DNA from 2 places in the Pantoea dispersa genome. Region 2 is predicted to be linked to the other one. Evidence: predicted binding sites of a transcription regulator. Region 2 holds the regulator's gene; the other holds the start of a gene.
The links. The regulator Fur, encoded in region 2, represses iron uptake genes when iron is present. The targets are predictions, from matches to a motif close to ATAATAATGAGAACNACTATCAA.

Region 1 (5,210 bases), 630 kb from region 2:
GTATACTCCGGAATGATCGACAGACGATCGCCGGTCTCCTTGTTCTTGCTCTGCAGCATGTAGGTGAAGTTGTTATTCCACATCACGCTGTCAGAGAAAGGAACATTGACCGTACCTTCCAGCCCTTCCACCACCGCTTTCGGCACGTTCTCCCAGCGATAGATATCCGTGGTGCCGTTAGAGGCTTTACCTGAAGGCGCATAGCCGGCTTCAATCTTGTTACGGTAATCGTTACGGAACCAGGTCAGACCGGCCTGATAACCTTCATGCTTCCACTCCAGCCCAACTTCTTTATTGATGCTGTTTTCCGCTTTCAGATTCGGATTACCCTGCAAATAGCAGGCGCCGGTGCTGGCGGCGCAGCCCTGGCCGTTGCTGTACAGCAGGTAGTTCGGGTTCGTCTGGTACAGACTCGGCGCTTTGTAGGCTCGGCCAATCCCCATCTTCAGCGTGAAGTCATCACCCAGCCCCTGTGACAGGTTAAGCGACGGGCTCCAGTTGTTGCCAACGATGGAGTGATGATCGAAGCGCAGCGCCGGCGTCAGCATGGTGCTGTCGGTCAGCTCCATGTTGTCTTCGGCAAACAGGGAGAAAATCTCCGCCTGGGCATAAGGACTGCGGCCGGTGCTGGCGATGCCTGGCACAGCGCCGTTGCTGGCGGCCTGGGTGGTCGACGAAGGATCTTTCATGCGCTGCTGGTTCCACTCGGTGCCCAGCGTCGCGGTCTGATTGACGCCCAGCTCAAACGGCAGGCTGATTTCACTGTGCAGCAGCACGTCGTCCAGCTGAATGGTATTGAACCCGCTGTTGGAGAAGATCCCTTCCGTGCCGCCCGCCAGACCTTCATTGATGCGCGTATTGCGGGTTTTTTCGTAGCGCGCCCAGCTGCTGGTGCTGATGCCGTTATCCCACGCGCCGGTCCATTTCAGTGAAATATTCTGGCGATACAGACGGTTGGTTTCATCGCCGTACAGGCTTTTCACCAGCGCGTTAGTGTTGGTGTTCTGCGTATCGCCCGCGTACAGGTTGCCCTGACGACTGTAACCGGCCTGCAGCTCCAGCGTCTGCATAGGGGCAAACGCCCAGCTCAGCAACGCATTGATATCTTTGTTAACCGAGCCTTCGCGGCCTGCCGGGTAGCTGCCAGCATAGCTGCCGGTGCGCGCTGCCGCATGCCCTTCATTGATGTCGTACGCGTCGGCCTGGGTTTTGGCTAAGCCGCCATACAGCCGGAAGTTGAAGTCGTCGCCCAGCGGCCCTTCAAGGCTGAAGTTGGTGCGTTTGGTCGCCCCTTCCGATTTGTGTTCCGGCGCGTTGAAGTAGGTATTCCACGAACCGTGCCACTGCTGATCGCTGTACTTTTTGGTGATGATGTTCACCACACCGCCCGCCGCGCCGTTACCGTAGCGCACCGCGGCCGGCCCGCGAATCACGTCGATGTGATCAATCATCTCCGGCGGCACCCAGTTGGTATCGCCGCGCGTATCACGCTCACCGCGCCAGCCGAGACGCACTGAGTTACGGCTGGTGATCGGCATGCCGTCCACCATGATCAGTGTATTTTCCGGTCCCATGCCGCGAATATCGATCTGACGGTTGTTGCCGCGCTGGCCGCTGGTCGAGTTACCGGTCAGGTTAACCCCCGGCATGGTACGGATAATTTCTGAGACATCGCGCGCCGGCGGATGCTTTTTGATCTCATCGGCGGTGATGGTGGAAACCCCCGGTGCCTGCAGCGTCTGCTGCTGGGCCGTCACCATTAAGGTGCCACCGTCCATCGCGCTGGCGTCGGGAGAAGAGGCGTTGCTGGAAGTCGTCTTGCTGGAAGTCTCTGCTGCCCAGGCGCTGCCGGAGAGCAGTGAGGCGCTGAGCCCCAGTTCGATCAAAATAGCGAAGGTTAACCGCGAGTAATGCTTCATTTTTTTTCATTCCTGGAAGGCCAGTTCTGCGCCACAGCGGAGTGACTGGCGAGCCGGTGAGAAGATCCCTGTCTTTATCGCGCAGCCGTTCACACCTGGCAGGGCCATCCTTTGCTGAATCCCATGACTTACCGGGTGCCAGACGGAACGTGCGTGCTCATTTTGAGCGCAGTCACCCTATTGCAAATGCAAATAATTATCAATATTATTATTTATCAATCCTATGTAAACCTCCCCGTACAGACGGCGACTGGCAGCCCCTATGACCTGGCGAAATGATGGAATTGGTAGCGAAGCCTGGTGGCAGGAGCAACAGACTCAGGGCATTCCGCGCATTGAGCCGCAGCAGGATGGCACCTGTCTGGTGACCTTCTTCTGGCGCGATCCGCAAGGCAGTGAAACCACCTCCCACACCCAGCGCGTGTGGATCAACATCACCGGCGTGACCGATCACCACCAGCGGCGCCCGCCGCAATCGCTGATGCGCGTCGCCAGTAGCGATGTCTGGTACTGGCAAACCGTGCTGCCGTCACACTGGCGCGGCAGCTACTGCCTGATGCCGGATCGGCAGGCCAGCGATTTCAGCGGCGAGCCTGACATGCATGCGCTGCGCCACTGGTGGCGCGAAAAATTCCCTGCCGCGCAGGCCGATGCGCTCAATCCGCTGCGCAGCTGGTCCGGCGGACGCGGCATGGGCGTGTCACCGCTGCACCTGCCTGACGCGCCCGACCAGCAGGTGTGGCGTGCGGTGGATGAGGGCCGCGCCCCGACGCTGACGCTGCAGGAGCAGCAGTGGAACAGCGCGCTGCTCGGCAATCGTCGCCGGGTGTGGCTATACGCCACAGGCGAGGCGCAGCACGGCCCGCGTCCGCTGGCGATACTGCTCGATGGTCAGTTCTGGGCGCAGCAGATGCCGATCGCCGGCCCACTGCAGCAGCTGACCGCCGCGGGCAAGCTGCCGCCGGCGGTCTACCTGTTTATCGACATCATCGATCGCGAACACCGCAGCCGCGAGCTGCCATGCAATCCGCAATTCTGGCAGGCGGTGCAGCAGGAGCTGTTGCCGCAGGTGGCACGCTGGATGCCGTACGATGCGCAGCCGGCGCGCACGCTGGTTGCCGGGCAAAGCTTCGGCGGTCTGGCCGCGGTGTTTGCCGCGCTGCACTTTCCCCACACCTTTGGTAACGCGCTCAGCCTGTCCGGCTCCTTCTGGTGGCCGGAGCGCGGTAACCCGCATGGCTGGCTGTTGCAGGCGCTGGACCATGGCCTGGCACCTCGCCAGCCGCTGCGTTTCTGGCTGGAGGCAGGCCAGCGTGAAGGCCTGATTCTGCAAGCCAATCAACAATTACAACAACAACTTACCGCTGCCGGCTATCAGGTGCATTACCAGCCGGTAGAGGGCGGCCATGACGCGCTGTGCTGGCGCGGTGGCCTGCTCGACGGTCTGCAAGCTTTGTGGCGCAATCCAAATTCATTCATCACGCCAGACGTGAACCGGAGCGACAGTAAATTCTCTGATGAACGACACTATGATTGACCAACAAACTCTGCCGCTGGTGGCGGCGCAGCCTGGCATCTGGATCGCCGACCAGCTCAGCCGCCATCACAACGCTTACGCGGTCGCGCACTTTGTCGAACTGCGCGGCGACATCAACAGCGCGCTGCTGGCGCAGGCCATCGTCGACGGGATGCAGGAAGCCGATACCCTGAATATGGCGTTCGGCGAAATCGACGGCGAGCCGCTGCAGTGGCCGCAGCCGCAGACTTTCAGCCTGCCAGACATCGTTGATCTGCGCAGCGAAGCGGATGCCGCTGCCGCCGCGCGCGCCCTGATGCGTGCCGATATGCAGGGCGACCTGCGTGTGCTGAGTGGCGCACCGCTGTGGCACCATCGTCTGTTCCGCCTCGGCGAACAGCACTGGTTCTGGTATCAGCGCTATCACCATCTGGTGGTGGATGGCTTCAGCTTTACCGCGCTGACGCGCCGCATCGCCAATCTGTACAGCGCCGCCGTACAGCACCAGCCGCCTGAGCCGACACCGTTTATTCCGTTCAGCGCCGTGGTTGACGAGTATCAGCGCTATCAGCAATCGGCGTCTTACACCCGTGACGGCGAATTCTGGCGCGAAAAAGGCCGCGCCCTGCCCGCGCCCGCCTCGCTGTCGCCGCTGCCGCTGGCCGGTCAGAGCGCCAGCACCGATCTGCTGCGTCACAGCGTTACGCTGGATCGTCACCGCTTCCAGACGCTGACCAGCCAGCATCCACAGCACAGCGCCGCCGATCTGGCCTTTGCGCTGGTAGCGCTGTGGCTGGCTCGCCTCAGCGGACAAAATGATTTTGCTGCCGGCTTCATCTTCATGCGCCGCATCGGCTCAGCCGCGCTGTGCGCCACCGGTCCGGTGATTAACGTGCTGCCGATGGCGGTGCATTACCAGCCGGGACAAACGCTCGGCGATCTCGCCGCTCAGCTGGCCGCGGAAGTGAAAAAAATGCGCCGTCATCAGCGCTACGATGCTGAACAGGTGCAGCGCGATCTCGGCCGCCCCGGCGATAGCGATCCGCTGTATGGCCCGGTGATCAACCTGAAGATGTTTGACTACCAGCTCGATTTCGCCGGCATTGAAGGCATCACGCATCAGCTGGCCTCCGGCCCGGTGCGCGATCTGGAAATCGCAATTTACCTCAGCGAGCACGGCGATCTGACGCTGGAGCTGCTGGCGAACGCGCAGCGCTATGCTGCCGAGACGCTGCAGCGCCATGCCAGCCGCTTTGCCCTGCTGCTCAGCCAGCTGGCCGCGCAGCCGCAGCGCGCGCTGGGCGAGCTCGATCTGCTGACGCCAGCGGAGCAGCAGCAGATTGCGGCCATCAATCAGACCGCCCATCCGCTGCCAGCGGAAACCCTGGCGTCGCTGCTGGCGCAGCAGGCGCAGCGCACCCCGGACGCACCGGCGCTGGCCGATGCGCAGCACCAGCTGAACTATCGCCAGATGCAGCAGCAGGTATTCGCGCTGGCGGCCGATCTCAGTGCGGCCGGCGTGCAGCGAGGTGATATCGTCGCCGTGGCGCTGCCGCGTTCGGTGCAGCTGTCGCTGGCACTGCAGGCGATTGTGACGCTCGGGGCCGCTTATCTGCCGCTGGATACCGGCTATCCGGACGAGCGGCTCCAGCTGATGCTGGAAGACGCCGCGCCCAAAACGCTGATTACCGCTGCCGCGCTCAGTGCCCGCTTCCGCGCCATCGCGCCGGTCAGTCAGCTGCACTTTGACACCCTGTATAATGCCGAATATGCAC
Region 2 (5,210 bases):
GAGCGAAACCGAATCTCTGGCACGTCGCTACATCGGCGCGGTGGGCGGTTCTGACAACCTGACCAACATCGACGCCTGCATTACCCGTCTGCGTCTGAATGTGAAAGACTCGGCGCAGGTGAATGAGAGTGTGGCCAAACGCCTCGGTGCTTCTGGCGTGATCCGCCTTAACAAGCAGAGCGTGCAGATCATTGTTGGTACGCAGGCCGAAAGCATTGCGACCGCGATGAAAACCGTACTGAGCAAAGGCCCGGTGGCCGGCGCAGCGGCACCAGCAGCGGCAACAACCGCCGCGCCTGCGGCTGCTCAGCCCCAGGCCGTGCGCAACAGCGAGAAAAAGGTGATTGCAACGCTGCTGGCACCGGTCAGTGGCGAAGTGGTAGCGCTGGAAAACGTGCCGGATGAAGCCTTCGCCAGCAAAGCGGTAGGCGATGGTCTGGCGATCAAACCGAGCGATAAAACTGTCGTCGCGCCGGTGGCGGGTACCGTGGTGAAAATCTTCAACACCAACCATGCATTCTGCCTTGAAGCCGAAAATGGCGTCGAGATTGTCGTGCACATGGGTCTCGATACCGTCGCGCTGGAAGGTAAAGGGTTTACCCGTCTGGTGGAAGAGGGCGCAACCGTCACAGCGGGCCAGCCGATCCTCGAAATGGATCTGGACTTCCTCAACGCCAATGCGCGTTCGATGATCAGCCCGGTGGTGGTCAGCAACAGCGATGATTTTGCTGGTCTGAATCTGCTGGCAGGCGGTACCGTGGTGGCAGGCGTTACGCCGCTGTATGAAGTGAAAAATTAACACGTTTTGAGCGTCACTGAAGGCAGGAAGCAATTCCTGCCTTTTTTGTTTTAAAACGACCAACAAACGGTTGTTTCCCTTCAGCGCTTTGTGGATCATACTCCGTTACTTCGTGGTACAAATCACCCGCTATTGTTTTGAGGATTTTGAGATGAGTGAGGCTGAAGCCCGCCCAACGAACTTTATTCGTCAGATCATCGACGAAGATTTGGCGAGCGGTAAGCACAACAGTGTGCATACCCGTTTCCCGCCTGAGCCCAATGGTTACCTGCATATTGGCCATGCAAAATCGATCTGCCTGAACTTTGGTATCGCACAAGATTATCAGGGGCAGTGCAACCTGCGTTTCGACGACACCAATCCGGTCAAAGAGGATATGGAGTTCGTTGAATCGATCAAGAATGATGTGCAATGGCTGGGCTTTGAGTGGAGCGGCAACATTCGTTACTCCTCTGACTACTTTGACCAACTGTTCAACTACGCGGTTGAGCTGATCAACAAAGGCCTGGCCTACGTTGACGAGCTGTCGCCAGAGCAGATCCGTGAATACCGCGGCACGCTAACCGCGCCGGGCAAAAACAGCCCGTATCGCGATCGCAGCGTGGAAGAGAACCTGGCGCTGTTCCAGAAGATGCGTGATGGCGGCTTCGAAGAGGGCAAAGCCTGTCTGCGTGCCAAAATCGACATGGCATCCAGCTTTATTGTGATGCGCGATCCGGTGCTGTACCGCATTAAATTTGCCGAACACCACCAGACTGGCAACAAGTGGTGCATCTATCCGATGTACGACTTTACCCACTGCATCTCCGATGCGCTGGAAGGCATCACCCATTCCCTGTGTACGCTGGAGTTCCAGGACAACCGTCGTCTCTACGACTGGGTGCTGGATAACATCACTATTCCGGTGCATCCGCGTCAGTACGAGTTTTCGCGCCTGAATCTGGAATATGCGGTGATGTCGAAGCGTAAGCTGACACAGCTGGTGAGCGAGAAGATTGTTGAAGGCTGGGACGATCCGCGCATGCTGACCGTATCCGGTCTGCGCCGCCGTGGCTATAGCGCGGCGTCAATCCGCGAATTCTGTCGCCGTATCGGTGTGACCAAGCAGGACAACATTGTTGAGATGGCGTCGCTGGAGTCGTGCATTCGTGACGACCTCAACGAGAACGCGCCGCGCGCCATGGCGGTGCTGGATCCGCTGAAAGTGGTGATCGAGAACCTGCCGGCCGGGCATGAAGAAATCATCAGCATGCCGAACCATCCGAACAAGCCGGAGATGGGCACGCGTGAGGTGCCGTTCAGCCGTGAGGTGTGGATCGATCGCGCCGACTTCCGTGAAGAGGCCAACAAGCAGTACAAACGTCTGGTGCTGGGTAAAGAAGTTCGTCTGCGCAACGCTTATGTCATTCGTGCCGAGCGCGTGGCGAAAGATGAAGCCGGCAACATCACCTGCATCTACGCTACCTGCGATGTCGACACCCTGAGCAAAGATCCGGCCGATGGCCGCAAGGTGAAAGGCGTTATCCATTGGGTGTCGGCGATTCACGCGCTGCCTGCCGAATTCCGCCTGTACGATCGTCTGTTCAGCGTGCCAAACCCGGGCGCGGCCGAGGATTTCCTCACCACCATTAACCCGAACTCGCTGGAGATCAAACAGGGCTTCGTTGAGCCGGGTCTGCGTGCCGCCAGCGCGCTGGCGCCGTATCAGTTTGAGCGCGAAGGTTACTTCTGCGCTGACAGCGTGTACTCGCAGCCGTCGAAACTGGTGTTCAACCGCACTGTGGGTCTGCGTGATACCTGGGCAAAAATCGGCGAATAATTTTACTGCTTGATAGCACGATATGATCAGCAAAGGGCGAGCAATCGCCCTTTTTTATTGCCCGTTATCTGCAAACGGGAATCGATTATGCTGAACCAGACAAAAAACAGTAATTACGCGCGATTACGACTAATCTGACTTTAATAAAATTAACTAATTTACCCGTGTGAAATCGTTATTTTCAGGTAGGCTATGCGCTCTTAAATGTTGCTGTGCGGGTTAGCGAAGGAAGAAAAATGACAAGTCTCGCTCTGGAAGCCAAACATAGCGTGGTGGTTTTACATCAGCTTATCGAACGTATTTTTAATCAGACCGAAGGCAGCGATGACAGTATGGATCTGCTGCTGTCGCACTTTCATCCCGACTTCAAAATGGTGACGCCGCAAGGCAAACAGCTCGATCTCAATGACACTGAAACCCTGTTTCGCAAACTGCACGGGCAGCGGGAAGGGATGCGAATCGCCACCAGTGAGCATGCCATCATTTCCCAGCAGCAGCAGGAAGTGACCATTCAGTATCACGAACTGCAAATGCTCAACGGCAACAACCAGACCCGCATTTCGCTGGCGGTGCTGGACTGCAGCACGTCGGTTCCGCGCTGGCGCTATTTGCAGGAAACGCTGGTCGCCTGAACACAGCCATAAAAAAACCGGTGCCTGGCACCGGTTTTTTTATACTGCATAGCATATTCAATTACTGATCGTGGAGCGTCTCGTCTTCGCGGCAGTCTCCCAGCGCACAGTGGCCGTACAGATACAGGCTGTGGTTGCTGAGTTTGATACCGTGGCGTGTTGCAATCTCACGCTGACGCGTTTCGATAGATTCATCGCTAAACTCGATCACTTTGCCGCAGTCGAGGCAAATCAGGTGATCGTGGTGATGCTGCTGGGTCAGTTCGAACACGGATTTCCCGCCTTCGAAGTTATGACGCGTCACGATGCCGGCGTCGTCAAACTGGTTCAGAACACGGTATACCGTCGCCAGACCAATCTCTTCGCCCATGTCGATCAGGCGTTTGTACAAATCTTCCGCACTGACATGATGGGACTCGGGTCCGGGTCCCTGAAGCACTTCCAGAATCTTCAGTCTGGGCAGCGTGACTTTCAGGCCAGCCTTTTTCAATGCGGAGTTGTTGTCAGTCATGCGGATATTGTCCTGTTACTTTGCTAGTCACTTACGGCGCAAAGGCCTTGAATGTGTGGTCAACGCGCATTCTCATTTGCGTCTCATTATAGAGCTCAGCCTGCGAAATGAAAACCGGCTGCGGCGGACAATTCCCCGGATGCTGTAAGGAGAAATGTCGTGAGCCTCAGCGGGATCGTGCAGATCGATGTTCCTTTTCGCGCAGTCTCAGTCTGATGCCCGAGGAATAAGCAGATGACCGTTGCGGGTATTCTACAGAATTGAGGGAAAAAGTTAAAAAACCGTAGCTATTATTTTTATAGGTAATTCCATTGCCCGATGTGAGCCAGCGCCCACATCGGACAGGAAAGCATCAGGCTTCGATGATCGCCTGCAGCTGCAGCTCATCAAAGATCTGCTTAACCCATTTGTCGACGCGCTCGTTAGTCAGTTCAGGCTGACGATCTTCATCAATGGCGAGGCCGAGGAAGTGTTTGTCGTCTGCCAGACCTTTAGAGGCTTCGAAGTGGTAACCTTCGGTTGGCCAGTGGCCCACAATCACTGCGCCGTTTGGCTCAATGATGTCGCGAATGGTGCCCATCGCGTCACAGAAGTACTCGGCATAATCTTCCTGATCGCCGCAGCCAAACAGCGCTACCAGCTTACCGTTGAAATCAATCTCTTCCAGCGTCGGGAAGAAGTCATCCCAGTCGCACTGGGCTTCACCGTAGTACCAGGTCGGAATACCCAGCAGCAGAATATCGAATGCTTCGAGATCTTCTTTGGTGCTCTTAGCAATGTCATGCACTTCGGCGACATCTTTACCCAGTTGTTTCTGGATCATTTTTGCAATGTTTTCAGTGTTGCCGGTATCGCTGCCGAAGAAAATGCCTACGATTGCCATGGAGTGAGTAACCTCTTAAATCCTGATTGTGAAAGTAAGTCAGAAGACGACACAGTTATGCGAATGATAGCAGACCGGCGAAAAGCGCGGAATGTGTAAAGCGCTGAGTTTGTGTTCCAGCGTGCGGTCTGCGCACGTTACGCCAGTTTGAGCTGCGCCAGCAGCATTTGTTCAATCAGTTCACTGCGGCTGATGTTCTGCTGCTCGGCCAGCGTATTAAGCGCGTCGACCGCTTCGCTGGACATTTTCAGCTCAACGCGGCGCAGGCCGCGCACCCGGTCGCGCTTCAGCTGGTTGCGCTTATTAATGCGCAGCTGCTCATCACGCGACAGCGGACTGGTTTTAGGGCGACCGGGACGCCGCTCGTCTGCGAAGAGATCGAGCGTGGTACGATCTGTCTGTTCTTTTGCCATGGTTTGTGAAACTGCGTGGGCGCGAACGGCGGAAAGGCGCTGCGCGATTTAAACATTTATCGGCCCGACCGCGGCGAAAAAAGCATCCGCGGCAAATTTTTAGCGCGACATCATACTCCAGCGCCCGGCGCGACGCCAACCCTAAACCGCCCG

Region 1: a site for Fur is predicted at 2,106-2,128, ahead of fes (enterochelin esterase). Genes of this name have one in related genera too.

What each region holds. Positions count from the first base shown of each region.
Region 1 is NZ_CP082346.1:3,438,294-3,443,503, forward strand. Features, by position in the region: gene K7H94_RS16130 (TonB-dependent siderophore receptor) at 1-1,919, opposite strand, end outside; gene fes (enterochelin esterase) at 2,182-3,456, shown strand; gene K7H94_RS16140 (enterobactin synthase subunit F) at 3,449-5,210, shown strand, end outside.
Region 2 is NZ_CP082346.1:2,811,152-2,816,361, reverse strand. Features, by position in the region: gene nagE (N-acetylglucosamine-specific PTS transporter subunit IIBC) at 1-799, shown strand, start outside; gene glnS (glutamine--tRNA ligase) at 951-2,618, shown strand; gene K7H94_RS13145 (hypothetical protein) at 2,855-3,250, shown strand; gene fur (ferric iron uptake transcriptional regulator) at 3,312-3,761, opposite strand; gene fldA (flavodoxin FldA) at 4,114-4,644, opposite strand; gene ybfE (LexA regulated protein) at 4,782-5,057, opposite strand.